Regions from separate parts of the Paenibacillus sp. FSL L8-0638 genome, predicted to be linked through region 3. Evidence: riboswitches for the same ligand, from Rfam matches in the RefSeq annotation. Region 3 holds a riboswitch; each other region holds the start of a gene.

What was found. Region 3 has a riboswitch for glycine ahead of MKY35_RS20190 (sodium:alanine symporter family protein). Riboswitches for the same ligand answer to the same signal wherever they lie in the genome.
Region 1: another riboswitch for glycine. It lies ahead of gcvT (glycine cleavage system aminomethyltransferase GcvT); the one in region 3 lies ahead of MKY35_RS20190 (sodium:alanine symporter family protein).
Region 2: another riboswitch for glycine. It lies ahead of sdaAB (L-serine ammonia-lyase, iron-sulfur-dependent subunit beta); the one in region 3 lies ahead of MKY35_RS20190 (sodium:alanine symporter family protein).

What each region holds. Positions count from the first base shown of each region.
Region 1 is NZ_CP151960.1:4,340,357-4,350,778, forward strand. Features, by position in the region: gene MKY35_RS19345 (mannitol-1-phosphate 5-dehydrogenase) at 1-545, opposite strand, end outside; gene MKY35_RS19350 (PTS sugar transporter subunit IIA) at 542-976, opposite strand; gene MKY35_RS19355 (BglG family transcription antiterminator) at 973-3,051, opposite strand; gene MKY35_RS19360 (PTS mannitol transporter subunit IICB) at 3,133-4,611, opposite strand; gene gcvH (glycine cleavage system protein GcvH) at 5,039-5,431, opposite strand; glycine riboswitch at 5,733-5,924, shown strand; gene gcvT (glycine cleavage system aminomethyltransferase GcvT) at 6,101-7,201, shown strand; gene gcvPA (aminomethyl-transferring glycine dehydrogenase subunit GcvPA) at 7,329-8,684, shown strand; gene gcvPB (aminomethyl-transferring glycine dehydrogenase subunit GcvPB) at 8,681-10,177, shown strand; gene ptsP (phosphoenolpyruvate--protein phosphotransferase) at 10,296-10,422, opposite strand, start outside.
Region 2 is NZ_CP151960.1:427,007-437,428, reverse strand. Features, by position in the region: gene opp4B (oligopeptide ABC transporter permease) at 1-554, opposite strand, end outside; gene MKY35_RS01930 (ATP-binding cassette domain-containing protein) at 568-1,494, opposite strand; gene MKY35_RS01925 (ABC transporter ATP-binding protein) at 1,472-2,503, opposite strand; gene MKY35_RS01920 (DUF6359 domain-containing protein) at 2,832-4,421, opposite strand; glycine riboswitch at 4,748-4,841, shown strand; gene sdaAB (L-serine ammonia-lyase, iron-sulfur-dependent subunit beta) at 4,964-5,653, shown strand; gene sdaAA (L-serine ammonia-lyase, iron-sulfur-dependent, subunit alpha) at 5,643-6,542, shown strand; gene MKY35_RS01905 (Ig-like domain-containing protein) at 6,703-9,039, opposite strand; gene MKY35_RS01900 (serine hydrolase domain-containing protein) at 9,256-10,416, opposite strand.
Region 3 is NZ_CP151960.1:4,560,591-4,571,012, reverse strand. Features, by position in the region: gene MKY35_RS20220 (sugar phosphate nucleotidyltransferase) at 1-410, shown strand, start outside; gene MKY35_RS20215 (thioredoxin family protein) at 605-1,123, opposite strand; gene MKY35_RS20210 (beta-glucoside-specific PTS transporter subunit IIABC) at 1,378-3,234, opposite strand; gene MKY35_RS20205 (PRD domain-containing protein) at 3,467-4,309, opposite strand; gene MKY35_RS20200 (LacI family DNA-binding transcriptional regulator) at 4,543-5,514, opposite strand; partial or broken gene MKY35_RS20195 (family 1 glycosylhydrolase) at 5,759-6,208, shown strand; glycine riboswitch at 6,377-6,453, shown strand; glycine riboswitch at 6,472-6,566, shown strand; gene MKY35_RS20190 (sodium:alanine symporter family protein) at 6,726-8,144, shown strand; gene MKY35_RS20185 (iron-containing alcohol dehydrogenase) at 8,202-9,374, opposite strand; gene MKY35_RS20180 (carbohydrate ABC transporter permease) at 9,522-10,349, opposite strand; gene MKY35_RS20175 (sugar ABC transporter permease) at 10,372-10,422, opposite strand, start outside.

The DNA of each region.
Region 1 (10,422 bases), 220 kb from region 3:
ACCACCCACTCGTAAAAAGGCTCTACCTGCACATGTAACGGGTCCTCGTGTTGCTGGATCGGCACAATCCGGTCTACGGCAGCATTTGGAAAATACACCGAAGCCTCAGCCTTGGTACGGGTCGCCTCATCCAATAGCGCAAAAACATGCTCTTTCAGTTGGGCGCTGCCTCCGATTGCATTTTCACAGGCAATCACATGCAGCGGCCTTGCTCCTCGCTCTACCCGCCGCTTGATGCCCTCCGCAATGCCTGCTGCAATGTGCTTGAGGATGCTGACACCTACTGCGGTCGTTACCAGATCAGCATGGTCTACCGCATCGGCTACAGCCACTGCATCCTTGCCGTCAATCGCCGTCACATTCGTGACCAGCTCCGTATCCTTTGTATCATTGGCTAACTCTACGGTGTATTGTTTACGACGGCGTAACTCGGATACAAGGGTGTCGTTGACATCTGAAAAGACAACCTCATAGCCTGCACGCGATAGAATCAATCCGATAAAGCCGCGACCGATATTTCCTGCTCCAAAGTGGACGGCTCTCATAGCTCCAGCTCACTTTCGAACAGATCTATAATTTCCTGTGGGGTCACCGCGTTGCGAAGTTTCTCCATGTTTTCTTCCTCTGCACACACCACAGCAATACTCGTCAAAATCTCCATATGATCGCCGCCTTGTGCTGCAATGCCGATTACCATGTATGCTTTTTCTTCCCCAAAATCTACGCCTTGCGGAAACTGGACGATGGAAATGCCTGTGGATTGAATAAGCGTCTTGGATTCCTTGGTGCCATGTGGAATAGCCAGCCCGTTCCCGATATAGGTGGACACGATCTCCTCGCGTTCCAGCATCTTGTCAATGTACTCACTTGAAATATGTCCTGCATCCAGCAGGATTTGTCCAGCCATACGAATCGCCTCATATTTGTCTTTGGCGGTTGCATTCATTTTTACTTTGTCTATCGTCATAATACTCACGGTAGGTTCCTCCCTGTCCCTAATTTACTGTGGAAAAATTCAGCTAGCTCACTCGATATATAATTGACAATATGATCCCTGCTACCGTGTTCCAGTAGCGTAACCATGTCTTCCTGCAAGAGTAATGCACTAATCTCGCTCAATACCTCCAAGCTTTCTCTCGGCAGCTCACGAGGTCCCAACATGAGCAGCACGCATTCTACCTGTTCGCCTGTATCCGCCAACAGCGGCCCTGCCAGCTTATACAAGGTAAGCGAAGGCTTGCGAATATAGTGGCTACGCGTATGAACTAAAGCAATGGAGGTATCAGAGATCACCTGACTACCTTGGCGCTCTCTTTCCATGAGTTGTGCAGCAACCGCAGAAGGCTCTGTAACATTCCCCCGCCCCGCCTCCAACATGCATATAGCCTCTACGGTCGCCGCCATATCCATCTCCTGATTTTCCAGCGGGTACACTTGAAATTGCTGTACAATGTGTACAATTTCATCGAGACTTTTCCGCAGACCGGTAAGCCACTCCATGTCCTGACCGGGCTGAACGACCTGTTCCTGCTGATGGTCATCGGGATGATTGAGTGTAATATGCTGGATAAATTGACGCAGGCGATCACTCTCCTCCTGCGTCAGCAGCGGGCTGATCTTAAGATAGCGATCTGGTTCAAGCGGTAGCTCTACTGTCGAAATGATCAGATCATAATCCTCCTTGGGGATCCGCGCCGCCTCGTACCATGAGGCCCTATCCACAATTTTGATCTGTGGCAGCTCTTTGGCGAGCCTTGTTGCCAGAAGTCTGGATGAACCAATGCCGCTCGTGCAGACTACGATGGCCCGCACCTCCCGCCGCAATTGTCGCAGCCGCTCCAGCGAAGCGCCGAAATGCATGACGAGAAATCCGATCTCTTCATCAGGGACTTTCATTTCTGTCATGTCCGCCGCAGCCTTTTTCACTGAGTCGAATAAGCTGCTGTAATCCTTGCGGATTTGCTGAAGGAGGGGATTACGAATCGACTTGCCTTCCTTCAAACGTTTGAATACCGGAGCCATATGGGCAATCAGACCTTCACGCAGAACACGGTCCTCTTCCAATGGCGTGCCTGTTTCTTCCTCCACACGACGAATCAACTCATGAACCGACTCCAGCAGTACAAGATCATCGAGCGGCAGCAGCCGGGTAGAATGATCCTCGGCATCACGGAACAGCAGCCTGAAATAAGATCGTTCCGGGTCCGGAAAGTTAATATCCAGCGCCGCTGACAATTCTGCGCATATGCGTTCTACCATAGCTGTGCGCAGCATGATATTCTCATCCGAATCTGTTTTTAAATAGGAGAGAAGAGGATCCATAACATACCCGAGTCGTAGACGTGCCAGCGAAACGCAAATCTGAATCAGCAACTCCATATATTTGCTTTCCACCATGTTTTCCAGCCACTTTTCATGGGGCTGCCAGAGGGCCTTTTCCACGATCAGCAAGTTCCCTCTGCCAATCATCTCCAGCAATTTGTCGGAGACACGGGTCACAGAACGAACCGCTCCCTGGCTGGAAAACAGATCAGATTCATCCAAATGTTCGAGGGCCAGCTCGGAAATCGCCCGTCTTTTGTCTATCTCCCGTCCGGTAATCTCGACACCGTATCCCCGTCTGCGGACAAGCACGAGCCCTCGATCTCCGATCCAGTCTTGTAATTCGTCCAGATCATGACTGACCGTAGTTACCGTGACTTTCAGATCTGAAGCCAGCGCCAGCAGCTTGATCGGCTCCCGTGTATCCAGCAGCATGCAGAGAACCACGATCTTTCTCTCCTCAGCCGAATATTCGTCTGGATTCGTATGCAGCAATTGCTTTCGCAGGCATACAAGCTGAGCTGGGTCTGCATCTATACAGATACCAATCCCTGACTTTTTCTCCAGCTTCACCTCATGAGCTGCCAGCCAATGCTCGACTGCGCCCAGTTCCCGATGAACCGTCCTTGTGCTGACATTGATCTTCGTGGCAATTTCTCCGGCTGTAACCTCTTTGGACTGCTCCAGAAGATATTCCACGATGTCACGTTGTCGTTTCGTAATATTCATAAGCGCATACCGTTCCTTCCCAAGCTCATCCCTCCAGCAGGAGACGTACACTGCATACAGTCAGCCTGACTAAGACGGGGATTAAGAATCGGATTTCAGACGTTCAACCAGCGCTTCGTATTCAGGACTCTTCAAAAAATTGTCAATGGAAATGTGCTCAGCTTTCGGAGCTACTGTTTTAGCCCGGTCTGTCAACGTTTTTTGCGTAATGACAATATCCGCATCCTGTGGAATTTCACTGATTGCCGTATTCGTAACTGTTACGCCTACGCCCGCCTGCTTCATTTTTTTGCGTAAAATCGAGGCACCCATCGCGCTTGAACCCATACCTGCATCACAGGAAAAGACAATCTTGTTCACTTCGGATTTATCCTTGAGCGTTCGATCTGCGACAATCTCGGCAGCACGATCAGATTCGTGGTTATCTTCCATTACAGTGGCGTTAGCACTGGCACTCTTGCTTTGATTTTTCATATCTTTCAGGCGAGATGCAGCTTCCTCCAGCCCCTCTTCTTGTTGCTTACCTGTCTTGAGTAACACTGCTGCAACAGCAAAGGATACGACCGCAGCAGCGATCACCCCGCTCAGCATTGGCAAATATCCACCTTTTGGCGTCATTAGAAAATAGGCGATGATACTACCCGGTGAAGGGGCAGCAACCAGTCCGGCACCTGTCAACATGAAACAGAAGGTTCCCACAACACCGCCAGCTATAGCTGCAAGAATCAGAATCGGCTTCATCAAAATATAAGGGAAATAAATTTCATGAATCCCGCCGAAAAAATGAATGATGACTGCGCCAGGAGCTGACGACTTCGCAGAGCCTTTACCGAACAGACAGTAGGCCAGCAAAATACCAAGCCCCGGCCCAGGGTTGGATTCCAGCATGAACAGTACGGATTTGCCTGTTCTTGCAGCTTCCTCCAACGCAATCGGACTCAATACTCCGTGATTCAGCGCGTTGTTTAAAAATAATACTTTTCCGGGCTCAATAATGAGGTTGACAAGCGGCAATAGCCCCGCGTTCACGAGGAACTGTACCCCTGCCGACAACACTTGACTGATCATTTGTACAACCGGGCCGATCGCCACATGGGCAAGCAGTGCTAGAATGGCACCGATAATCCCGGCCGAAAAATTATTGACCAGCATTTCAAAGCCTGATCTGACTTTGCCTTCAATGGCCTTGTCGAACTTCTTCAATATCCACGCAGCCAGCGGACCAGCTACCATCGCGCCCAGGAACATCGGGATATCGGCTCCTACTATGACACCCATCGTCATGATGGCACCGATCACACCTCCACGCTGTCCGTGAATCATCGTGCCCCCTGTATAACCGATCAGCAGCGGCAACAAATAATTTTTCATCGGATCAACCAACTGTGCAAAACCTTCGTTCGGGAACCATCCGGTCGGAATAAAGAGTGCCGTAATCAACCCCCACGCAATAAAGGCTCCCATATTGGGCATAACCATACCGCTAAGAAAACGGCCAAAACGCTGTACGGCGACACGAGTGCCTCCTTTTGAACTTGGCTTTGCGTCCAATGTACTCATATTCAAATCCTCCTTGTAGGTAAGCATCACTACCTTTTCTTAAAATTCATACTAAATGACAGCGCTATCTTCATCAACGAAATGAAAACGTACTTTCGTCATGAACGTTGATGACAACATTTAAATTTAAATTATCCGGGAAGATATTATACCTGCATAATTCTTCTTAATATGACCTGTAGCTATAGAAATTAGTCGAAAAACCGCGCTGGATTATGTATGATTCCTATATGGGGACAACCCTCTATATCAGAACAACACACGTAATTACGTTTGCAAAAAAAAGACAAAAAAATAGCCGCTACGTCAAATCATAGCGACTATTTTATACAAAAATCGAGCAAACTAACGATGCTCTTATTCAATTAAAAATCAATATAAAATTCCGAATAACACGCTATTATTTCATGCTGCATTGCTCTATTTATTACTCCGAAATCAACTGCTCATACTGATCCGCCGACAGTAGTTTGCCCAATGCTTCCTCCACATCTTTATCCATCTCTACTTCGACCATCCAACCTTTGTCATAAGGAGATTCATTCACTAGCTCAGGTGTACCTTCCAGCGCTTCATTCACTTTTAATATGGTTCCCGTCACCGGAGCAAAAAGGTCGGATACCGTCTTCACCGATTCAATCGTACCGATCTCCGCTCCCTGCTCAATCGTTACTCCCGCCTCAGGTAATTCTACAAAAACAATATCACCCAGTTGATGCTGTGCAAAGTCTGTAATACCAATCCGCACCGTTCCATTCTCTGTCCGCTGAACCCACTCATGTTCGTCTGTATACCAAAGTTGCTGCTTCACTTCACCCATTCTGTTCCCCTCACTTCCATATGAATAAAATCACATTTGCTCACCTGTATTAGACAGGTTAAGATTATGACAATAAGAACACTCATGTCAATAATACTAACAAAAATACTTCATATCACCTCCTATAGCGCTCTATATAAAAATATAATAATTTATAACAAACGCTTACATATCCTTATTTATATATTAAATGTTTGTTCTATTGTTTTTGATGACATTTTTATTGACATTTTGAATGAATTTGCGTATTAATGGGTTATAGCAAATACTTTGGGAAACACCCCGACAACTGCAAACGCGGATGAACGCAGAGGGAGAGACTGCCAAAAAGATTCGCATAGCTGTTGCCGCTTGTGAGACAGTTGTGCACGCGAATCGGATCAAGTTGTTATCTGCAAAGCCAGGTAATATACTGCTGATCCCGAAGGTAGCGCCGAAGGAGTAAGCCTGCATTGCAGGTGAATCTCTCAGGCAAAAGGACCTCTGCCGGACGCATCTCTGGAGAGCATTCGCTATTGGAGCGGATCACCCAAGAGGAAACCCGGTACATACCGGGGTAACTTTCTGGTATCAAGGACAGAGCTGAAAAAAGAGTATAGACTGCTGTCTATACGTTTTTTTCGGCCTGTCTTTTTTGTTTAGCCGATTAAACCGGATAGGAGTGGAAACATGACTAATTTGCGAAAAACACCGCTATATTCGTCCTACGAGACGCAGTCTGGGGTTCGTTGTATTGACTTTGGAGGCTGGGAGCTCCCCGTTCAGTTTAGCGGCATTCAAAAGGAGCATGAGGCCGTCCGGCAACGTGCGGGTTTATTCGATGTATCGCATATGGGTGAGTTTTTGGTTGAAGGCAAAGAGGCCGAAGCTTTTCTACAAAGGGTGACCACGAATGATGTCAGCCAGTTGGAACCAGGTCAGGCACAATATTCACTCCTGTGTTACCCCGATGGAGGTGTAGTAGACGACCTGCTTGTTTACTGCAAAGGACCGGAGCGCTACATGCTCGTTGTGAACGCCTCCAACATTGATAAGGATTGGGATTGGTTACTTCGTCATGTGCCTGCATCCGTTCACATGGAGAATGTGTCTGATGCAATAGCATTGCTGGCATTGCAGGGACCGGAAGCAGCACGTATTGCCGCAGCCGTGGCAGATACGGATATTACGAATCTGGCATCTTTCCACTTTCATGAGAACGTGCCATTGTTCGGAGCAAAAGCACTCGTCTCACGAACCGGATATACGGGCGAAGACGGTTTTGAATTTTACGTACCTGCCGCGGAAGCACCCGCCGTATGGGAGGGTTTGCTTCGTTCCGGTGAGTCGTATGGGCTGATTCCCGCTGGACTTGGTGCTCGGGATACACTACGCTTTGAGGCACGGTTGCCGCTATACGGGCAGGAGTTATCTGCCACGATTTCACCACTCGAAGCCGGTCTAGGATTCTTCGTCAAGCTGAATAAAGGAGATTTTATCGGTAGAGAAGCACTTCAGCGTCAAAAAGAACAAGGGGTTCCTCGTAAATTGATCGGGCTAGAAATGATGGACCGCGGTATCCCACGCGCCCATTATCCGGTATTCGCAGAAGGACAACACATCGGTGAGGTCACAACGGGGACTCAGTCGCCCTCCTTGAAGCGTAATCTGGGCCTCGCCTTGGTGGACAGTCGTTTTAGCGCCCTCTCCACACCGCTGGAGGTTGAGATTCGTGGCAAACGCCTGCGTGCCGAGGTGGTGGCAGCCCCCTTTTATAAGCGCCCACGCTGATCTTAAACTCTTTTCATTTCTATAAAGCAAACATGTCAGATATGAACTTCCGGGTTTCTCATCTCACACTTTTTTATTAGCTCATTTACGGATTTAAAATTTTGCTTTTCGAAAGGAGTCAGAACCTATGAAGCAGCATCGTTATCTCCCTATGACTGAACAGGATCAAACCGAAATGCTGCGTGTGGTCGGTGTATCATCCATTGATGATTTGTTCAGTGACATTCCAGAGGCCATTCGATATCAAGGGGAACTCCCTCTTTCTTCTCGACTCGATGAGAAAGCCTTGACCCGCCACTTGGCCGATCTGGCCGGACACAACGCCAATACAGACACACATGCCAGCTTCCTTGGCGCAGGAATTTATGATCATCATATTCCGTCCGTCATCCAGCACATCATTTCACGCTCGGAATTCTATACAGCCTACACCCCCTATCAGCCGGAAGTAAGCCAAGGCGAGCTACAAGCCATTTTCGAATTTCAGTCGTATATTTGCGAATTGACGGGCATGGCTGTAGCTAATGCCAGCATGTACGACGGAGCGACTGCACTGGCGGAAGCAGGCTCACTGTCCGCCGCAGCTACCCGCCGTAAACAGCTTATCGTATCAAGGTCCGTCCATCCGGAGGCACGTCAGGTATTGGCAGCCTATGCACGCGGATTGGATTTGGACATCGTGGAGATCGGCTGTTCGGACGGCGTAACGGATGCTGATGCGTTAGCGGCGGCCGTATCGGAACAGACCGCGGCTGTTTTGGTCCAAAGCCCCAACTTTTTCGGAGCCGTGGAAAACCTGAAGCCGATGGCTGATCTCATCCATGCGTACAAAGGTCTTTTGGTCGTCAGTGCCAACCCACTGGCACTTGGCTTGCTGGAGACACCCGGCAAACAGGGCGCGGATATTGTGGTAGGAGACGCGCAGCCACTTGGCATCTCCTCTTCTCTCGGCGGTCCGACCTGTGGATACTTTGCCGTTTCTCAGGCACATATGCGCCGTATCCCCGGCCGTATTGTGGGTCAGACCACTGATCGCAATGGTAAACGCGGCTTCGTGCTGACCTTGCAAGCGCGGGAACAGCATATCCGCCGCGAAAAGGCCACGTCAAACATTTGTTCCAATCAAGCATTGCTAGCTTTATCTGCATCTGTATACTTATCTGTTATGGGTAGACAGGGGATCAAGGAAGTAGCCGAGCTAAATTTGCATAAAAGCCGGTATGCCTTAGAGCAATTGCTGAGCTTGAAGGGCGTAACTGCCTCGTTTAACGCACCAACCTTTAACGAGTTTGCCCTTAGACTGCCTGAGGGTACAGATATGAGCAGACTCCAGACCGAGCTGCTAGCTGCTGGATTTATCGCTGGCTACGATTTGGGCCGGGACTATGAGGAACTTGCTGGTCACATGTTGATTGCCGTGACGGAGCAAAGAACCAAAGAAGAGATTGACCAATTTGTGCACACCTTGGGGGGATTGCTATGACACATACCGGACAGGATCAGAAACAAGAGCTGTTAAAGGAACACGATCAAGCGCTCATTTTTGAATTGAGCCGTCCGGGTCGCATCGCCTATTCCCTTCCCGAGTGCGACGTTCCCCGTCGCCCGGTGGCAGAGCTTTTGCCAGACTATGCGCTGCGCAGCGAACCTGCAGCATTACCCGAGGTATACGAAGTAGACGTTATTCGGCATTATACCGCCTTGTCCCGGCGCAATTTTGGCGTGGACAATGGATTTTATCCGCTCGGCTCCTGTACGATGAAATACAATCCGAAGGTGAATGAGGATGTCGCCCGATATACAGGCTTCGCCAAAATCCATCCATATCAGCCCGAGGAGAGCATCCAGGGTGCCATGGAGTTGCTGCATACGCTCCAAAATGATTTGGCTGCGTTAACTGGCATGGATGCCGTCACGCTTCAGCCCGCCGCGGGCGCCCATGGCGAATGGACCGGGCTGATGATGATTCGCTCATACCACGAAGCACGTAGTGAGCGACGTACCAAGGTGCTCGTGCCGGATTCGTCGCACGGAACGAACCCCGCCAGTGCAACCGTCGCAGGCTTCGAAACAGTCACCCTTCCTTCCACCCCTGAGGGGCTAGTGGATCTGGATGCGCTGCGTCAAGCCGTAGGCAACGATACCGCTGCACTCATGCTGACCAACCCGAACACGCTTGGGCTGTTCGAGAAGCAAATCACTGACATTGCTGCCATCGTGCATGACGCGGGGGGTCTGCTCTACTATGACGGGGCGAACTCCAACGCCATCATGGGGATTACCCGTCCCGGAGATATGGGCTTCGATGTAGTGCATCTCAATTTGCACAAAACGATGAGTACCCCGCACGGTGGCGGTGGCCCCGGCGCTGGGCCTGTCGGCGTAATGCAACGGCTCATCCCTTATTTGCCCAAGCCGCTTGTCGTACGGGATCCACAGGGGGTGTACCACTGGGACCGGGAACTGGGAGATTCTATTGGACGGGTTAAAGCCTTTTACGGGAACTTCGGTATTCTCGTCCGTGCCTATGCCTATATCCGTAGCTACGGTCCTGATGGCTTAAAGCGTGTATCGGAATGCGCTGTACTCAATGCCAATTATATGATGCATCGGCTCGCTCCACATTTTGACCTGCCCTACCCTGGACATTGCAAACACGAATTCGTAATGTCGGGGCGAGGCTTGAAAAAATTTGGAGTGCGCACGCTTGATGTAGCCAAACGGCTGCTTGATTTCGGCTACCATCCACCTACAATTTACTTTCCGCTGAATGTAGAGGAGTGCATCATGATCGAGCCCACGGAAACGGAAAGTAAGGAAACACTTGATGCTTTTGTCGACACTATGATTCATATTGCGCGGGAAGCAGAAGAGAACCCTGAGCTGGTGCTCAATGCACCATATACTACTCCAGTCACACGATTGGACGAAACTACCGCAGCCCGCAAACCTGTACTGAATTGCTCATGCAGTTAAAACAAATTCTACTTAAAGCATGCAAAAAAGCCGGTATCTAATTAGATACCGGCTGCTGTATGTACACAGCAATTTTTTGTTGGAAAAAGATATAACCTTTGAAATGTAATACCCTTCCTTAGCCTTCGATGCTTTGAACCAATTCAACAACCTGTTCTGCTGTTTGCATGTCCAGAGCTTTTGTAGCCAGTTTTTCCATGTCCGCACGGGACAACTTGGAAATTTGACTACGTGCTGGCAGAATG
Region 2 (10,422 bases), 1.8 Mb from region 3:
TTGTTCACGTAATATGACCATGCCCCCGGCTCCACACCTACATCCACACTGCCGCTGGTTGGGAACCAGCCGAGCCTGAAGCCGAATACATACAGCAGCAGCAACGCGAGTATAAATAGAGGTGTCGCAAAGCTGAGATAGGTATAGCCCACGACGGTTTTGTCCAGTAGACTATGCTGATAGCGACCACTGAGTACACCGAGCGGAATGGCGATCAGATACGTCAGAACCAGAATGACTACGCCCAGAAAGAACGTGTTCCCCAGACGGCTGCCAATCAGATCGGTAACGCTAATTTTATGTACATAAGATTTGCCCAGATCCCCGTGAGCCAGCTGGACGAGCCAGTTCCCATACTGCATCCACACCGGGTCATTCAGTCCCAGTCTTTGTCGCTGCTCTTCCAGTGCGGCCGGATTTAGATTGGGAGTTGAAGTGATGAGCCCTGTCAAGGCATCCCCTGGCATAGCCTTAGCTAGGAAAAATATAAGCACGCTCAGTGCAAAAAGTTGAGGGATCATAACCAGTAGCCGACGCAGTGTAAATTTCCACATTTCTGTACCCCCCTTATGGTAGCGCGACTTGATGGGATGGACTTACTGATTTTAGTGCAAACGGTTTTCCACTCGCGTCTAGATGTTTGGGTAGCTCTGTTTTGTAGGAGGATAAAAGCATTCGCCTTTTTTTGGCATTTTCCAGCCGTTTTGTAGGATCAATATTGGGAATGGTTGCAATGAGGCGCTGGGTATACAGATGCTGTGGACGCTCATAAATATCTTGCTCGCTCCCCTGCTCCACTAGACGGCCCCGGTACATAATACCGATTTGGTCGCACATATGGCGGATAATACCTAAATCATGGCTGATGAACAAATACGTCAAATTAAATTCCTGCTGCACATCCTTCATAAAATTAAGCACCTGTGCCTGCACGGAAACGTCCAGTGCTGACACTGGCTCATCAGCAATGATCAGCTTGGGGTTTAATGTCAGCGCACGCGCGATCCCGATCCGCTGTCGTTGCCCCCCGGAAAATTCATGCGGATATTTATAGGCTGCATCGGCATTCAAGCCGACCTTTTCCAGCAACGTCTGTACTTTTCTCCGTTCTTCCTCACTACTCAGCCTTTCAAAATTTCGCAGCGGTTCAGCAATGACATCCAATACGCGCTTACGCGGGTTAAGCGAAGAGTATGGGTCCTGAAAAATCATCTGAATATCTCTACGCAATGGATGACGATTGTTACGGCTTAGAGCTGCAAGGTCCTTTCCTTTAAACAAAATCCGTCCGCTCGTCAGCTTATTTAGACCGATGATCGTCCTGCCTGTCGTCGTTTTTCCACAGCCGGATTCTCCCACCAGCCCGTATGTCTGGCCTGCCTCAATGCTGATCGACACGCCATCCACTGCTTTCACCTGATCAATAACATGCTGGAAGAAACCACCGCGCACCGGATAGTGCACCCTCAAATCATTTAACTCCAGTAGTGCCATGAGCAGCCTCCCCCTTTGCCTCGTCTTCAAAATGAAAATGCTGATAACATGTACAACGAACCCAGTGTCCAGGGGAAATTTCATTTAATTGGGGATGGTCTTCATGCACTCTCTGCTGAATCCAGGGAATACGTGGAGCAAAGCGGCAGCTATTGCGGGGGATATCTTGTAATGAGGGAACAATGCCGCCAATGACATGCAGTGATTCCCCCTTGGTATGCGATCCCGGCATGGAAGCAAGCAAAGAACGCGTATACGGATGCTGTGGATGCCTGAATAATTCAAAAACATCAGCGCTCTCCACGATTTCTCCGGCATACATGACCACCACGCGGTCGGCCACTTCTGCCACAACACCAAGATCGTGCGTAATCAGGATAATACCGCTCCCAGTCTCCTGTTGAAGCTGTTTGAGCAAGTCGAGAATTTGCGATTGGATCGTTACATCGAGCGCAGTCGTCGGCTCATCTGCAATAATAAGAGAAGGTCGGCAAGCTATGGCAATCGCGATCATCACACGCTGCCGCATCCCTCCTGATAGTTCATGCGGATACTGATCATACACACGCACTGGATTCGGTATATCTACACTTTCCAGCAGCTCCAGCACACGTTCCTTTTTTTGCTTCGTAGATAGTGACGTATGATAATTGAGATTTTCCTCAATCTGCTTGCCAATGCTCATCAACGGGTTGAGTGCTGTCAACGGGTCCTGAAAGATCATGCCAATTCCCGCTCCGCGGATTTTATTCATTTGCCCTGAGGAAAGACGGTTCAAGTCCGTTCCTTTAAAAAAGACCTCCCCCTCTACACGCGTGCGTTCCATGTCATGCAGTTGCGGGATCGAAAGCGCTAGCGCGCTTTTGCCACAGCCGGATTCTCCGACTACAGCCAGCACTTCATTGGGGTTGACCGTCAGATCCAGATGGTCGACTGCGGAGTGATATTGATCCTGGATGCGAAAAGATACGGATAATCCTTTAATTTCCAACACGGGTTCGGTATTCAATGCGCGCTTCCTCCATTCTCCATGGTCTTGTCTCGCTTATTCTCACCATGTTTGATGTTTAAAACCTCTCATGAACATTACATACTGTTTTTGTCGGAATAATTTGAATACATCCTATCACCAGTATATGGATATATCAATTAAGATTATGCTATCAACATCATTTAAAAAATCAATGATCCAGCAATAGTGCGGCCTTTCTGGCACAAAATGTAATGAAATAACCAACCACAGGTTAATTTTCATCACAAAAAAAGTCGCCTGATCCCTCAGCAGGGATCAAACGACTAACTAACCCAAGCTCACATTGAGCTCCTGACAATATAATTTACGAAGCCGCTCCATAGGAGCCAGACTTGAATGTTCTAGGATCGTACCATTTGTAGCCTGCTGCCGGAGCAGACCAAGGCTCAGGTTGCGGTTCCGTGGAAGCCGCTGGTTCCTCGAATGGCAGAAGCTTCGTTGGTTGATCCAGAGTCAAACCTGCCACATCAGACAATTTCGTGTAGTCCTGCTTCCATGCAAGCCATTGAACCGTTTGCACCAGGAAGGTGGAATCATCCACTTCTTTGAAGCCATCATATGTCTTCTTCGACTGTCCGTTTTCCTCACGCACATATTTCGGTGTAGCATCTTCTACAGGGGAAGAATCACCGATGAATGCCGCCTTGCCTTGGCCTACCTTGGAGATAGCGGCATAAGGTCCTTCCGCACGGCCCCCGCCGTTATAAACACCCTGATCTACCGCATTCCCCCATTTTTTCGTGCCTGAAGGGATATAAGCAATGCCTTTAGCCTTGGTGGGATCAATAATAGCCAGCGTAGATCCTGCATGCATGGCAATCGAGCGCACACCCTTGGTAATACCGAAAGATTGATCTGCGGCTACAATGTCGGTAGCATTCACATCACCGAGCGCATTGTAACGGAAACGAACGCCAAAGTTGGCCGCCAGCCAATCGGAGCTTGTTAATCCTTGCATTGCCGGTGATGCAGCTTCTTCTGCAGTCATGCCTTTGGCCGGATTAGTATAGGCTCCACGACGGTAGCCATTCATAACCTCGGAGGAATCCCAACGGTTTTTGTTACGATCTGCATTATAATGATCGGAGATGAAGAAGACGCTCCCTCCGCTATTCACGTATTGCAGCAGGGCAGCCTGCTCGGATGCCTTAAAGGCAACATTCGCTTCACCAATAATGAACACATCATATTGGCGCAGCTTATCATATGTTATGGCCTGCTCTCCATAAGTAAAAGGAATAGGACGATTTAATGGGTCTACCGTAAAGCCTACATTACGCAGTCCATTGGCAAAGTCGGAGAAGGCGCCTTCAATGACCCAATCTGCTGCACCAGCGGTCTGTGCGTGCGTATTATCGAACAGCACCTTTTTGCCTTTTCCATCCGGCAGTGTAGCACCAGGTTGACCCGGGTTGCCAGGTTCACCTGGTTCCCCCGGCTCGCTTCCGCTCACCAGTTCAACAGCGCTTGGGCTTTTCACTCCACCAAAATTATTGTAGGCGCCAAGTGTACCCGTCACACGAATTTTGCTGCCGATCAGCTCAGGATGGCCTGACAGTCCAAATTGCCCTCTGTACGCGGATGTCAGCTGTACATCCAATAGATTAGAAGTGCTACGTTCATTAGCCTGGTCAGCAATCAGTACGTTAAAATCATTCGCAAACGGAGAAGAAAAGTTAGCCGTTTTCGATCCGGTAGCATGTCCGACGATATAACCTTCTACCGTCACCGTACCTCCACTGCTTTGGCCCTGAAGTGCTTCGGCTACTGTCAATGCTCCCTCTGCCTTGACCTGACCGAACGGAACGAAGATCCCGATCAGCAGTGATGCGATCGCTGCTAGATGCAGCATCCCTTTTAAGCGTGAACCTGTGAACCGCAAGCCTTTTACCATACGTCAATATCCCTCCTATGATTTCCATAAATGTACTTGTCCTCTATCAGATTAGCCGCCAATCTTCTAATTCCTTCCTGATTTCATCCATAATTATGTAAACTTTAATCTTTTTTATTGGAAATGCACCTGTTTATGTAAAAATTAAACCCTGTGATTGACACCGAGCACGTCATACATTACGCTAAGAAAGACATGTAGAACGGTATACGCGAATGAAGATGACGGGAGAGTCTGTCCAGGGGGCTTACACTCTGGCGGCACCGAAGGAGCAAGACGCCAGCACCCGGCTGGCGGATAATCTCTCAGGTCCATGTATCGTCATCTGACGCAACTCTGGAGAGAGCGCAAGCCACCCAAGGGGTAAGGCGGTAAGAACACCGCACGAAACTCTCAGGTAACGAGGACAGAGATAAGGGAAACTTCCTTATCCTGTCCTTTTTTGTGCTCACATTGTGCGTCAGCATTAGGAACCGTCATAACCGCGCAAAGACGCGGAAATACCATATAGTATAGTATTAGAACATACAGGGGGCCACACCATGCGTTTCAAAGATGTATTTTCTATTATCGGCCCGGCCATGACCGGACCTTCCAGTTCACACACCGCAGGCGCGGTGCGACTAGCACGCGTTGCCCGGCACTGGCTCGGGGCGCAGCCTGACCGTGCCCGTATGACACTGTACGGCTCCTTTGCCGATACGTATAAAGGACACGGTACAGATCTGGCGCTCATCGCAGGACTGCTTAATTACGATACGGACGATCATCGGATTCCGGATGCCGAGCAATGGGCTGAGCAAGCCGGGATGGCCGTGGAATTCGCCGTCAGTGGACTCCCCGCTCCTCATCCGAACACCGTCTGTTTCGAGTTGTGGAAGGGCGAGGATCAGCGCACACTGCTGGGCTCCTCCATCGGCGGCGGCAGCATCCATGTCCAGCAACTCAACGAATTCCGGGTCAATCTGACCGGGGAGCTGCCTACGCTGGTGCTTCTCCACTCGGATAAGCCCGGTACATTGGGCGCAATAACTTCAGCGCTGGGCGCGGCCCACATTAACATTGCCTATATGCACGTAGATCGCAAAGGCCGGGATGGTGAAGCACTCACCGCCATTGAAACGGACAGTTCTGCTCCAGCTGAACTGATTTCAGAACTGCGTTCTTTACCTCATATGTATGAAATTAAGATGATTAATTTGAAAAAAGGAGCTGAATCCGATGCGGTTTAGCCATCTGCATGAAATCAGCGCTTTATGCGCTGAAGAATCCACCACGATTGGCCGCTTGATGATTCAAGAGCAGGTACAAGAAACGAATACAACGGAGGAAGAAATCTTTCGCCAAATGTCTGATTATTATGAAGTCATGAAGGAAGCCGTTCATCGCGGTCAGACACAAGACACCGTATCCCGCAGTGGATTGACGGGCGGAGACGGCAAGCGCCTAGCGGAGTATCTGCGGTCAGGGGAAACCTGCTCCGGTGATGCCTCCGCGCTCGCCATGGCTTATGCCCTCTCCGTGTCGGAGGTTAATGCATCCATGGGTCGCATTGTCGCCACGCCTACCGCAGGCTCATGTGGGGTTATCCCTGGTGTGTTCATCAGTGCACAGGAGCGGTTCGGCTGGGATGATGAGCATATGGTGAACGGCCTGTTCGCCGCTGGAGCCATTGGCTACGTGATCGCCAACAACTCTTTCATTTCTGGCGCGGAGGGAGGCTGTCAGGCTGAGATTGGCTCAGCCATCGGGATGGCCGCTGGTGCTATGGTCGAGCTGCGCGGTGGTACGCCTGAACAGGCTGTTCACGCCGTAGGCCTCGCTCTTAAGAACACGCTCGGCCTAATCTGCGACCCCGTCGCCGGACTCGTGGAGATTCCGTGCATCGTGCGCAACGGCCTGGGAGCCGTGACTGCGCTTGCCGCAGCGGACATGGCTTTGGCGGGTGTGCGCAGCGCTATTCCGTCTGACGAAGTCATTGACGTGATGCTTGAAGTCGGCAGCGCGATGCCGTCGAAGCACCGCGAGACCGCCAAAGGCGGCTTGGCTCAGACGCCGACCGGCAAGCGTTTGACCGAATCACTTACACGCAACGCATCAATCAAGAAGAATAAGTCGTAATTTCTAAGCTTTAAACCAATTACTTTACCTCTATAAAACAAGGCGACTACCTCCCCCCTACATTGTCCTAGGGAAAGAGAATTCGCCCTTATAAAGAAAAGAGCAAGCATATCGTCGCTGGACGTATGCTTGCTCTTTTTCTTTTTAGTCGGGTTACAGATTACTGAACGGTTACCTGTATCTTCGTCATTTTACCTGCATATTTCACAGTAATTACTGCTTTGCCCTTGCCCTGTGCCTTAATGTTACCGTCTTTGACGGTCGCCACAATAATTCTGGACGAGGACCAGACAGCCGGTTTGGAAACATCCTTCTCCGACTCATCCTTATACGTGGCTGTAGCCGTAACCTTAGCCAGCTGTCCTGCCTTCAAATTCAAGGCGACTTCGTCTGTTTGCAAATATTTAAGCGTATCAACATCTACAGGTACGCTGATTATCTTCCCGCCGAACTTCGCCTGAATGTTAGCTTTACCGTAGCTGACCGCGGTAACCTGACCCTTTTTAACAGTGGCTACCTTATAATTGGACGTTTTCCATTCAGCTTGGGTTGTAACATCCTTTTCTTTACCATCGCTCGATTTAACTACAATCGCGATGGTTTTTTGATCTCCAGATTTAAGCGATAGCGCGATTGCATCCGCTTCAATCTTTTGCGCTACGTCCACTTCTACCGTAAACGTAATGTTTTGCTTGCCATATGAAGCAGTCACAGTTGCCTTACCACTACCATTCGCTTTGATCAAACCTTCGCTAACTTCAACCACTTTTACATTGCTAGTTGTCCAGGTGGCATCCTTGGTTACATCTGTTTTTGTACCGCCACTCTTAACTCCTGATACTTTCAGTTGCTTCGTTTCCTGAGCACCAAGCGCGATTACACGCGAGTCTGTTTCCAGACGGTCTACAAGGCCAACTTGTACGTTAATCGTCAGTTTTTTGCCATTATAGGTCGCTGTAATAACCGCTTTACCAGCGGATTTACCCGTAATCGTTCCTTTGGACACAGAAGCAATATCTTCCGCGCTTGAAGCCCATTCTGCATCCTGTGTTACATCTTCCTTACGCCCATCCGCATAAGTAGCCGTCAAAGTTGCAGTATAGTCCTCATCAATATCAATCGTTGCCGTTTTGGAGGACAGAGACAGATCCCCGGGTACATTTACGGATACCGTAGCTGTAACTGTCTTGCCACCATAAGAAGCGGTGATCGTAGCCTCACCTGTTTTATAACCCGTGACTTCTCCCGCACTGACAAAAGCGATATCTTCATTGCTGGACTTCCACTCTGCCTTACTTGTGATATCTTCTTCCGTACCTGTTACATATGTTGCGGTCAGCTTGAGCTTTTTGGATTCCTTGGCATTCAGGCTCAGCTTGTCCTCACTCAAATCCAGAAATCTAGAGGTCTCGACATCTGTCTTGATCGAAACAGTCTTATCTCCATACTTAGCGGTCACCGTTGCCGAACCCGCACCGATGGCCATAATCGTTCCTTTATTCACCGTTGCAATTTTTTCATCGCTTGATGCCCAAGTAGCTTTATCCGTGATATCCGTTACTGTTCCATCCGGGTAAACAGCAGAAACCTGTATTTTTTTAGATTCATCCAAACGGAGAAAAATATTGGATTCGCTGGCTTTCAGCTTATTCGTTTGATCGACATCCACCGAAATCGTAGCGGACATCGTGCCATATTTACCTGTAATTGTCGCCTTTCCTGCGCTATAGCCGGTAATCGTGCCTTTCAGTACATCCGCCACAGCTGCATTGCTGGAGCTCCACTCAGCGGACTCTGTCACGTCCTGTACCGATCCATCCGGGAACGTCGCTGAAAGTTTAACCTTCTCAGTATCCTTCAGCAAAAGAGAAACCTCTGATGAACTGACATCAAGACGTTTAACTTGCTCTACCTGTACAGCAATGGTTACGGTCTGCTGACCATATACGGCCTTAATATTGGCTGTACCTGCTCCCTGAGCGGTAACCAAACCGTTAACTACAGTTGCAATCTTTTGATTATCCGAGGTCCAAGTAGCATCACCCGAAACCTGAGCTGTTGTATTATCACTGTATGTCGCTGTCAAATCAACCTGTCCTGTACCGCTTGAACGCAAGTTCAGGCTTTGTACACTAGATGTCAGCGCCTTAACCTTTTTCGTTACATGTACCTGAACCGATTGTACCTTATCTTTATAGGTCGCAACCACGGTGGCTTCCCCTTCAGCCTTGGCCGAAACTGTACCATTATACACAGTAGCAATAGCTGTGTTATCACTTTTCCAATCCGTGCTTACGGTTACATTTGAGGTTGTCCCATCACTAAAAACAGCCGTAGCCGTCAACGCAGCTGTATCTCCCTGTTGCAAAGTTACCTCGTTAGAGGAAAGAACAATCTTGGAAAGCACCGCATCCGCAGCAGATGCAAACCCTGCATATGATGTAAAACTTGAAATCAGGATGACCAACGCCAGAAAACCGGACCATCTATTCTTCAAAATCTAATTCCCTCCCATTTCAAAACTTAAATTAAGGATTTCGCAAAATCCTTATACCTACGTTTTATGTCGTCATATGGAAAAGAATAGTTTAGGCTTCGAGGAAAATTTGGTCCTTATTAACTAGATCATTTCTGATAAAGATTAGACATTACAATTTGTGTAGCTTCAGAGCCATAGTGAAGAGGTTTTCACAACAGATCCACAATCTCGCATTTACAAACAGCTATAAGCTGCCGCGCGAACTCTCAAATGATGGTACTCTTCCATATTGGGATCGAGCTGATGCATATATACGACGGAGAATTGTTCGCTCGGATCTATAGAAACCCAGGTGCCTGCCATTCCCGTCCAGCCAAATTCTCCAATCGAGCTGTTTGCATGCCCAGCCGCTTTATCCATTAACGTGCGCACACCAAGTCCATAGCCATAACCTGTATGGTATGAATTGGTGAAATCCGATAGTTGAGCTGTATTCAGATGATTGGTGCGCATTAAATCAATGGTTTTTCTCCCCAATAAGTTCACACCGTTTACCGTGCCGCCATTTGACATCATTTGTGAAAATGTGAGGTAATCTTTGACTGTCGAATATAAACCTGCGCCTCCGCCTTCATATATAGCATCTGGCTGATGATATTCATCCAGGAAACCCTCCATTTTTTCAAGTTTTCCGGCGTCTTTCCGTTGATATATGGAGGCCATCCGCGATTCAATATCTCCACGATAACGGTAACCTGTATTGTTCATTCCAAGTGGATCAAAGATTTCATCCTTTAAAAATTGTCCTACTGATTTACCTGAAATCACTTCAATAAGACCTGCAACAAAATCATGTCCATATCCGTATAACCAGCGTGTTCCGGGCTCAAACGCAAGTGGAACTTCAGAAAGCGCTTTAATTTCTGTGCGCAGGTCATATTCCCCCTGCTTTTCCTTTAATCCTGCAATGGCCTTCTGCATAGCTTTTCCTGTTTCTGAAGACTCGGAAGCGTAAGGAAGACCCATACTCATATTGAATATATGCTTAATTAAAATGGGATTCTCTGCCTTATCCACGTAGGTGTATCCGTTAGGAGCGGTTTTGAATACATGCGCATTACGATATTCGGGAAAATATTCATACAAGGGTTCATTCAACAAAAATTGCCCACGTTCGTACAGCATAAGTGCAGCCGCACAGACAACAACCTTTGTCATGGAAAACAAGCGATACACTGTATCCTTAGTGATTGGCTTTCCGGCTTCCAGATCAGCATATCCATGATACCCTTCATACAACACTTCACCATTCTGGGCAATGGCACAACCGCAACCTGCCGGCCCATTTGCTATAAATTGTTGCAATAGCTGATCTACCTTGTCAAAACGAGACATATTCAT
Region 3 (10,422 bases):
CATCCACAGGAATTAAGGATATGGTGGCGGAAATTGAAATCGGACCACGTTTTGAGGAGCGCTTCTGGGGAAAGCAAACGGTGTTATCCCATCAAGCGGCAGCAAGTGGATTGCAGACAGTGACCAAACGCGTGGTCATTTCAAACGGGAGATTTATCAGCTATCATGAGCATCAGTTTCGTAAAGAAGTTTGGACTATAGTTTCTGGAACCGGGAGTGTCTCTATCAATGGCGTGATACAGACGGTCAGCCCCGGTGAGGTCATCGTCATTGAACCCGGTACAAAGCATTTTATAGGGGCAGTAGAAGGAGATTTAGAATTCATTGAGTCACAAATCGGACATATCGTATCCGAAACGGATATTATCCGATATGAATTTCCTGATTCGATTGACGACCATACTCTATGAAGTGTCTACAATATAGGGACTGATAGATACGAACGAGGTTTATCAGAAGGCAGTGAAGAGTAGTAGGAACTATTTTTTATTAGAGCTTAGATGCCTGTGCATTCCTAAAAAGGTATTCATGCGTTATACGAATGAATACCTTTTTTTGCATAAACAGTTCTCTGTGTTTGTAATGAATTGAATAGAAAAGAGACTTATAAAATAATAATTTTCTTGGAAGTCAGCCACTCTTTTACAGCGTCCGTACTGAGGTCTCTTTTGGGCGTCCATTCTATTTTATCAACCAGCTTGCCGTTCCTGAATTCTGCAATAGTGGGGGTGTATTTAACGTTGTAATCCTCTTTGAATTTATTCCATTGGAGCTTGTCCTTATGGATTTTGTGAACGTTCAAAAAAGTAATTTTAGAGCCTAGATTATACTGTTCGATCATCTTGTTAAAGTTAGGCTCAAACCGATTGCAGTCGCCACAACTCGGTCTGCCGATATAGACAAATACACTTTGATCCTGTTGAATCAAACGCTTAAAACCATCAACTGTAACCGCATTCAAGTGGTCATATATTTCGGGGTAATTGCTTTTGCTCGCTTGGATTTCTTTGTCTTTTTGTTGAACAACCTGCTCCAGATCCTGAAATTTAACTACAGCTGAAATAGCGATAGCAATGACAAGCAACACAATGACACTTAACCCGGCGATATATCCTTTTTTCACAGAGATCCTCCTTTTTTTACATTCTTACGCTTACAATAAATGATATTTCCATTTTTCACTGTAACACTTGTCTCATTATGTATAAAAAAGAAGCTTTCCATTGGGAAAGCTTCTTTAGTCAGCATTTTGCATAATTCGATTCCCAACGCTTGTAAGTACAGTATAGACGAACTAAAGCGTTTTCGATCTATATACTGCTGATTTGAAAATGCTCCTGGGATTTATGCAAAATGCCCTAGTCTGAAAATTAAATGTTAGACCACAACAGTCAACAAATAATCCTCACGCTTCACTTCAGTTTCCATTGTGTTCAATACGTCCAGGTATTGAGCGGAATTTGTTACGATAATCGGCGTAGTCGTTGTATAGCCTGCCGCCTTAATTTGTTCGATATCAAATTCGAGCAACAATTGCCCTTGCTTCACCACATCACCCTCTTTGACGCGCTTGTCAAAGAATTGTCCTTTCAGCTTCACTGTATTCACACCAACGTGAATCAGAATTTCTGCTCCGTCATTGGAAGTAATACCGATGGCATGTCCGGTTGGGAATACGGTCGTAATCGTTCCATTGACAGGAGATGTCAGCACACCCTCTGTAGGATCAATAAGGATTCCTTTCCCCATAGCACCTGAAGCAAAAGCAACATCAGAAGATTGTTCCAAAGGCAATACTTTACCTTGCAGTGGGCTTACGAGAATTTCTTTCTCGATTGTCACTTCTTTCTTTATAGGCGCAGCTTCTGTTTTTGCAGTTTCTTCTTTTGGATCATCAAAGCCCAAAATCATAACCAACACAACTGCGAGTACAAAGGCAACGAGCAAACCGATGACTACCCACAAGAACCCAGCTCCAAAATAAGTTGGCAGCGCCAGTAAACTAGGCAGGGAGAAGGATTTTGCAGTCGCTCCGCCAGAAGCGATAATAGCGCCCCCAATACCACCAGATATGCAAGCATAAATGAAAGGTTTTTTCAATTTCAAAGTTACACCATAAATCGTTGGTTCTGTAATCCCGAATACAGCCGCCAGTGTAGAGGAACCAGCCAAAGCCTTCATTTGAGTATTTCTAGATTTCAGGAATACCCCCAGTGTTGCACCGGCTTGAGAAAGTACGGCTGCTGTAAGCATTGGAAGCATCGTGTCATAACCCAATGTTTGAATATTGGACAGCATAATAGGAACGAAGCCCCAATGTACACCGAAAATAACAAACACTTGCCAGAATGCACCAGCAACGGCTCCGGCGATCAATGGGCTTAAATTGTATACCCATGTAAAACCGTTCGCCAAGCCTTGACTGATCAGGTTACCGACTGGACCAAAGGCCAAAAACGTCAACGGAACAACAACTAGCAGTGATAGCATAGGGACGATAATGTTTTTAACCGATTGATGAACAAAGGAATTAAACCAACGTTCCACATAGGACTGTACCCAGACCGCGAGAATAATTGGGATTACGCTGGAACTGTATTTTATCAGAATGATTGGAATCCCGAGAAAAGCCAGTTTTGCCGGATGGTCCACCGCTGCAATAACATCCGGGTACACGAGTGCTCCAGCAACTGCGACCGATACAAAGGCATTTGTCTTAAATTTACGGGACGAAGTAATAGCCAGGAATATAGGCAAGAAATAAAATACGCTGTCCGAAGCGGCGTTCAAAATGAGATACGTACCGCTTGTAGTATCAATCCAATGAAGCGACGCAATTAAGGCCATAATCCCTTTGAGCAAACCTGCTCCGGCAAGAGCACCCAAGAGAGGTGAGAAAATGCTGGAAATGATATCGACCGCTTTGCCAAGAACATTTGTTTTTTCGGAGGATTCTTCCTTTTTGGCATTAGGATTGTCTGCATCCTGCAAATTCGTTTCTGCCATCATATGCTCAAATACTTGACCTACATTGTTGCCGATGACCACTTGGAACTGGCCGCTGCTTTCCACCACTGTAATGACACCAGGTGTTGCTTCCAGTGCAGCTTTGTCTGCTTTTGTGCGATCTTTTAATTTAAATCTCAAGCGTGTAGCGCAATGGAATACGGAATTGACATTCTCTTCGCCGCCAACGAGAGTCACTATTTTTTTAGATAGTTCTTTATCACTCATATTTAGAACTCCTTATGGGTTATTCTTGCTACTGATAGGGTTTACTGTTTACATTTGTTGCTAAGATGCGCCGGCATGCATCTTTTTAACCTTGTAAACAAGAAAAACCTAAACTCGTGGTGAAAACTGCGCACTCTTCCTATAAGGGAACGTCGATTTCACCATCAGTTTAGGTTTTGCCTGCCTTACCAGTCACAATCCATGAACGATGAGGGGTATGAAGTTGTTAGTCTTATATGTTATTACGCTCAGTAACCCGATGAATATGGATAGTTAGATATACGTATTCATCCTTGCTTAAATATTGATCGTATGTTTTTTCCAGATACTCATTGATCTTTTGGGCACAAGCAAAAGCTTCGGTATACGTCTGCTTCACCTGGTTGTACAAAAATTCTTCACCACTGTGAATGACTTCTTTACGAATCACTCGCATCGCAAAATATTGCAAATGTGTCAAAAATCTCGAATAGCTAAAAGAAGACTCATCCAGCACAATCCCGTAATGGTACGTAATAATGTTCAATATATGTTGGACAATCTCGGTCATTTTCAGTGTAGATTTCATTTCGTTACCGTCAATCCGTGCATTCACCATATGCAATGCAATAAATCCCGCTTCATCTTCGCCCAATTTTACTCCGAGCGTATTTTCAATTTTTTGGAGAGCATCCAGTCCAACTGCAAATTCCTTTTTGTAAAAGCGTTTAATTTCATACAGCATCGCGTTTTGGAGTGCCAGTCCTTTTTCTTGCCGTTGTATGGCAAAATGAATATGGTCGGTCAACGTTAAATAAATATTATCGCTTAACTCCGTATCCAACACTTCTGTTGCATGGGTTACGATTTCATTCACGACCTCCAGATGAGATACAGGAATATCGTTCAGCAGCTCGGTTAGTTTGGCCGTGAACTCGTTTTCATTTAACATGAAAATCTTATCTATTTTATCATCATCGACTTGATCGCCAGCCACCTTTTTGAAGGAAATACCTCTTCCCATCACGATGACCTCTTTGCCTTTATCGTTTTTAGTCAATAGGACGTTGTTATTGAGCACCTTCTCAATAATCATTGAAGTTCCCCCTCCCATCCTTTACCAATAAAAAATGCCTAAGCACAATTCAATACTATTGTTAGCAATAGTACTCAATTGAACTCAGGCATTGCCCGCATCACCGGTCACAATCCTTCGATATAGTGCTATTGTAGCACAAAAAAAAGCGATTTCAACATTTTTTATTCTGTTTCGACAAAAAACATTTTATATCAAGGCCCTTTTGCCTAATTTGCAAGTAAAGCGTTACCTTATGTGGTCGTACGTTCAATGAGGCTGTACTCTAGCGAATGAAGCTCCATTTGGCGTCCAATCAGCTGGGGGGAAAGCATGAAAAAGGCATTTTGTGCTTGAGCCATGATGGGATTTTGAATCGTTGTAATCCCCAACGTATGCGACAGCTCCGTGTTATCAAACCCAACAATCGCCAGATCTCCCGGTACGTTCAGCCGTTGTCTGCGTGCTTCGCAGAGAATGCCCACGGCTACATAATCGTTAGCACATAAAATAGCCTCTGGGAATTCCCCCCGATGCTGTAACAAATCCCGTACGACCTGTTCGCCATCACGGATATTATAAATTGAAGAGTGATTCCAGTGTTGCAACACTGGCAGATTGTGCTCACTCATGATCTGTTCATAGGCTCGTTGTCTGCTATGGGTATTGATGCTGCTCGGACGGCCAAAAGCATTGGCTATACGAGTATAGCCTTTTTGTATCAAATGCTTTAGTGCTAGCATGTAACCTTCATATTGATCCATTGCCACGGAGCGAATATCGGTATGCTCCATTCGTTGCCAGGCCACGATTGGGCCATATTTACAATAGGTACTCAAAAAATCAGTGTCATTCACGCAGGAAATGATGACCAGCGCGTCGACTCTTTTTCTTTTTAAATCTTCAAAAGCTTGAAGCTCTTTCTTTTTGTCTTCTCCCGAAGTATAAATAATGGTCTGGAATTCATATTGTCCGGCGATTTCTACAAAGCTGTCCAGAAAAGCAAGAACAATTTCATTAATCGTTGAAGTGATGATACCAATCTGAAGCGTCTGACCCTTGGATAGGGAAATGGCATTCCGATTAGGAACATAATCTAATTCCTGCATGATTTTCAAAATCTTAGCTCTTGTTTCATGACTGACATGGGGGGACTGATTTAATACTCTGGATACCGTAGCCTTAGAAAAGCCCGCCAGTTTTGCAATTTGATCAAGATTCGACATGGAGCTTCTCCTCACATAAGAAAAAATACTTGACATGAAACGCGTTACAACGATTAGGATGCTTATGAGGGCATTACGTCTATTTTAAAGCATCTGTCAATGCATTTCAAAGGAGAACGGTTACCGTTAGGTATGGATTCACATTTGCAGCATTTGATGGGATTACTTAGGCCAAAGTAAAAATCTTATATACGGAAAGAGGTCTTTATACCATGACGATGTATCGGCAGGTCCAGAAGGCGAGAAAGCAGCAGGAAACCTGATTGGTGGCGTGAAAAACCCGTATCTGCAGTCCTCCGACTGGGGATGGCAGATCGATCCGATCGGCCTGCGTGTTACACTGAATACGTTTTATGATCGCTATCAAAAGCCGCTGTTCATCGTGGAAAATGGCTTGGGTGCATATGATAAGGTGGAGGAAGATGGCTCTGTGCATGACACATATCGCATTGATTACTTGCGTCAGCATATTGCCCAAATGAAGGAAGCGATTGCCGACGGTGTTGATCTGATTGGTTACACCAGCTGGGGCCCTATCGACCTCGTGAGCATGTCTACTTCCGAAATGTCCAAGCGCTACGGATTTATTTACGTTGATCTGGATGATGACGGAAACGGAACGCTCAAACGCTCCAAAAAAGACTCTTTTAACTGGTATAAAAATGTGATAGCAACCAATGGTGAAGAATTGTAATTTCATATCGTCTCGGGCGGGTATAGCAGAGGACATCCTAAGGATGCGATCTGCTGTACCCGCTTTTTTGATAGACTCAATAATAATATTTCAGAGGGCTTCACAAACTTTTCACTTGTAATAAGCTGAAAGTTTTCTGTATAATGAATAAAAATTTCATATGTCTGGTTGATGTTTGCGGGAGATGGAACGAAAGTTCCGACCGAAGGGGCAAAACTCTCAGGTGCTTAGGCTGTTTACAGCCACAAGCGGGGACCGTAAACGGACAGAACTCTGGAGAGACCCTTAATTGGGCGCCGAAGGTGCACCGCAGAGAACATCTGCTTAAACTCTCAGGCAAAAGGACAGAGACGCGAATAACCTGTGACAGGGAATGCCCTAGGCTTTTTTATGAGCTATTAGAGGCAGAAACCTGCACATGATGGTTGTATTTTTTCGTGCCTTTAACCTCTCCAGGAGTCGAATCAGCTGATTTGACTCTTTTTTGTTTTCTAATATGCTGGAGGAGCGGGTTGAAATGAATTTGGTACATGTGTTAGAAGCGATTAGCAGTTGGATATGGGGGGCGCCTCTCATCATTCTTGTCATGGGAACGGGGTTGTGGCTGACCATACGTCTGAAAATGTTGCAGGTATTCCGCCTGCCCCTGGCGATCAAGCTGATCGGTAAGGCCCCGAATGAAGGCAGCGGGGATGTAAGTAGTTTTGCGGCTTTGAGTACGGCGCTAGCGGCTACAGTTGGCACAGGAAGTATTGTCGGCGTAGCGACAGCCATTAAGCTGGGCGGGCCGGGTGCCTTGTTCTGGATGGTCGTTGCAGCCTTTTTTGGGATGGCGACGAAATATGCGGAAGGTGTACTTGCAGTAAAATACCGGGTGAAGGATCGGAATGGACAATTTTCCGGCGGCCCGATGTATTATATTGAGAAAGGTCTAGGACGTCGTTTTAAACCGCTGGCGATGCTGTTTGCTTTTTCGGGCATGCTGGTAGCGTTGTTCGGGATTGGAACGTTTCCGCAGGTCAAAGCGATTGTATCTTCGACGGAAAACAGTTTTGGCGTTCCGCCCATTGTAACGGCATTGATTATAGCTATCCTTACTGGACTGGTTACTATTGGAGGACTCAAAAGCATTGCCAAGGTATCGACGAAGGTCGTTCCTTTTAAAACAGGCTTGTACGTACTGATCTGTCTCATCGTACTGATTCGGTTTGCTGACCAGCTTCCTGCCGCAATTGCGCTGGTGCTCCATTCGGCATTTTCAACTACATCTGCAACGGGCGGATTTGCCGGAGCTACGATTATGCTGGCGATGCGAAGTGGGGTAGCCAGAGGTATTTTTGCCAATGAGGCCGGATTGGGGAGCGCACCGATTGCAGCCGCAGCTGCCAAAACCAAATGGCCTGCGGAGCAAGGGCTGATTTCCATGACAGGCGTGTTTATTGATACGATGGTTATTTGTGTGATGACCGGGTTGACGCTACTGGTTAGCGGTGTATGGAGCGGGCCTACCGATGCGGGCCTGATGACTCAGCAAGCATTTTCCAGCGCATTCCCGCTGGGGGCAGAACTGCTCACAATTATTCTGATTATGTTCGCGTTCACCACCATGCTCGGCTGGAACTATTACGGGGAACGCTGTGTTGAATACTTACTTGGCGTCAAGTGGATTAAGCCATACCGTTATCTGTTCATTCTACTCGTTGGCGGGGGCGCGTTCATTAAACTGGATGCGATTTGGCTGCTGGCAGATATCTTTAACGCAATGATGGCTTTCCCGAACCTGATTGCACTGCTCGGCTTATCAGGAATTGTCGTTGCAGAAACCCGAACCTATATGGATTCTCTGAATTCTAGTAAGAAAAAGGGCATTCTTGCAGGTGCCAGTGTAGGGGCAGCTATCCAAGTAGAAGAAAAGGGACACACGGTTAATTCATAAATTTCAAAAGGGAGTGCCCTCAGCCATCACAGGCTTGAGGACACTCCCTTTTAATTGTTATAACGATGCGCGTAAAATAGCTAAAATATCTTCTTGATTCAGCTTTTTATAATTACCGAAGCCTCCATATTCCATTTCACGGGCTGCAATGGTTGCGATTTTTTCCAATTGCTCATCATTAATATTGTAATCGGCCAGGGTGGAAGGGGCACCGAGACTTGTCCAGAATGCACTAAGACGGTCAATACCCTCCAAAGCGATTTCTCTATCTGTTTTATCTACGGTGTCTAAGTCAAACATGCTGAGCATCAGCCGTTTCATGCGTGCAGCATCCTGATCCACCGTATGTCTCATCCAGTTGGGGAATAGGATCGCCAGACCGCCAGCATGAGGAATATCATATACAGCAGATAATGCATGTTCAATCGTATGCGAAGCCCAGTCCCCGAAGTAGCCCATTTGCAGTGTTCCGTTAAGAGCAATCGTTCCGGCATATAAAATCGTTTCGCGATGCTCGTAGTTGTGCAAATCCTCCAACAGCTTAGGTGCAGTTTCGATTACGGTTTGCAGCACGGAAAAGCACATACGATCTTGCAACGGTGTATTTTTTACATTGTGAAAATACTGTTCAAATACATGGCTCATCATATCCACCATGCCATATACCGTCTGATCACGTGGCACAGAGAAGGTGTTTTTTGGGTCCAGAATTGAGAATTTCGGATGCGTCACCGCGCTGCCCCATACGTATTTTTCGTTTGTTTCCCAGTTGGTGATAACAGAATCTGGATTCATTTCTGAACCGGTAGCGGCGAGTGTGAGGATGGTACCGAATGGCAGAGCCTGGGTAGGCATGTGCTTTTTGTTGATAATATCCCACACATCGCCGTCATATTCAGCCCCTGCTGCGATGGCTTTGGTGCAATCAATAACGCTTCCGCCGCCTACTGCAAGTAAGAAGTCGATTTTTTTGTTTCGGCAAATGTCGATGCCCTTCTTAACGGTGGACAACCGCGGATTCGGTTCTACGCCCGACAATTCATGAATGTTGAGATGTAGCGGCTGTAACGCGTTTAATACCTGGTCATATAGACCATTTCGTTTGACACTTCCGCCTCCATATATCAGCAAAATATTTTTGCCGTAATTCAACAGTTCCTGCTGCAGTTCTTCAATTTGATTGTCTCCAAAAATTAATTTGGTGGGGTTATAATATGTGAATTTGTTCATCTGGAAAGTTCCCCTCAGTTCATAGTTCATGTTCAAATCGTAAATCGCTTAACCTGATTGCTGTTGTATACCTAACCTCATCATGTAAGCTATTTGAAATGACGATTAACTATTATACATGAAATGAATAAAGGAATTCAAGTGAATCTAATCTTTGACCGCTCCAGCGGCAAGATCGGAAATAAACTGGCGGCTAATGAAAAGAAACAAAATAATAAGTGGCAGTACAGCAAGCAGGGTACCCGCAATGACCATCGCATAATCCGTATTGTAAATCCCGTTCAATTGTGACAGTGCAATCTGGAGCGTGAATTTACGTTCATCGGTTAAGACGATTAGCGGCCATAAATAATCATTCCAGGCTCCTATAAAGGTAAACGCGCCGAGAAAAGCGAACGCAGGACGTAGAATAGGCAGTGCTACATTCAAGTACAGCCGAAAAAAGCTGCATCCGTCCATCCGCCCCGCATCCAGCAGCTCCTTTGGAATGGATTCTTCCGCATATTGACGAATCCAGAAAATGCCGAAGGCATTTACCATCCCCGGGATAATAAGCGCTTTGAACGTACCTACCCACCCAAAGGTGGCCATCATGACAAAGGAGGGGACAAGCGAAAGTTGTGAAGGGACCATCATTGTAGCTAGCAGAACGATAAATAGCACTTTTTTGCCCGGAAAATCAAACTTGGCAAATGCAAAACCTGCCAGTGAATCGAAAAACAGAACCAATAAGGTAACAGAACCGGCTACAAAAAGGGTATTAAAAAAGGCTCCGGCAAAATTAATCTGCTGCAATACTCTCGTTATGTTATCCAAGAAGTGGCCGCCAAACCACAATTGCGGTGGAAAACGATAGATGTCTGAAGTTGTACGGGTTGCCATAACGATCAGCCAGTAAAATGGAAACATCGACAGGATGATTCCCACCAACAATCCGGCATATAAAACAAAGGATTTTGCACGTGTCTGCATCATGTTGTGAAGCTCCTTCCCATCGTTATTTTTTACCTTGAACGAGTTTCCAGTTGATGATGGAGAATAGAGCAAT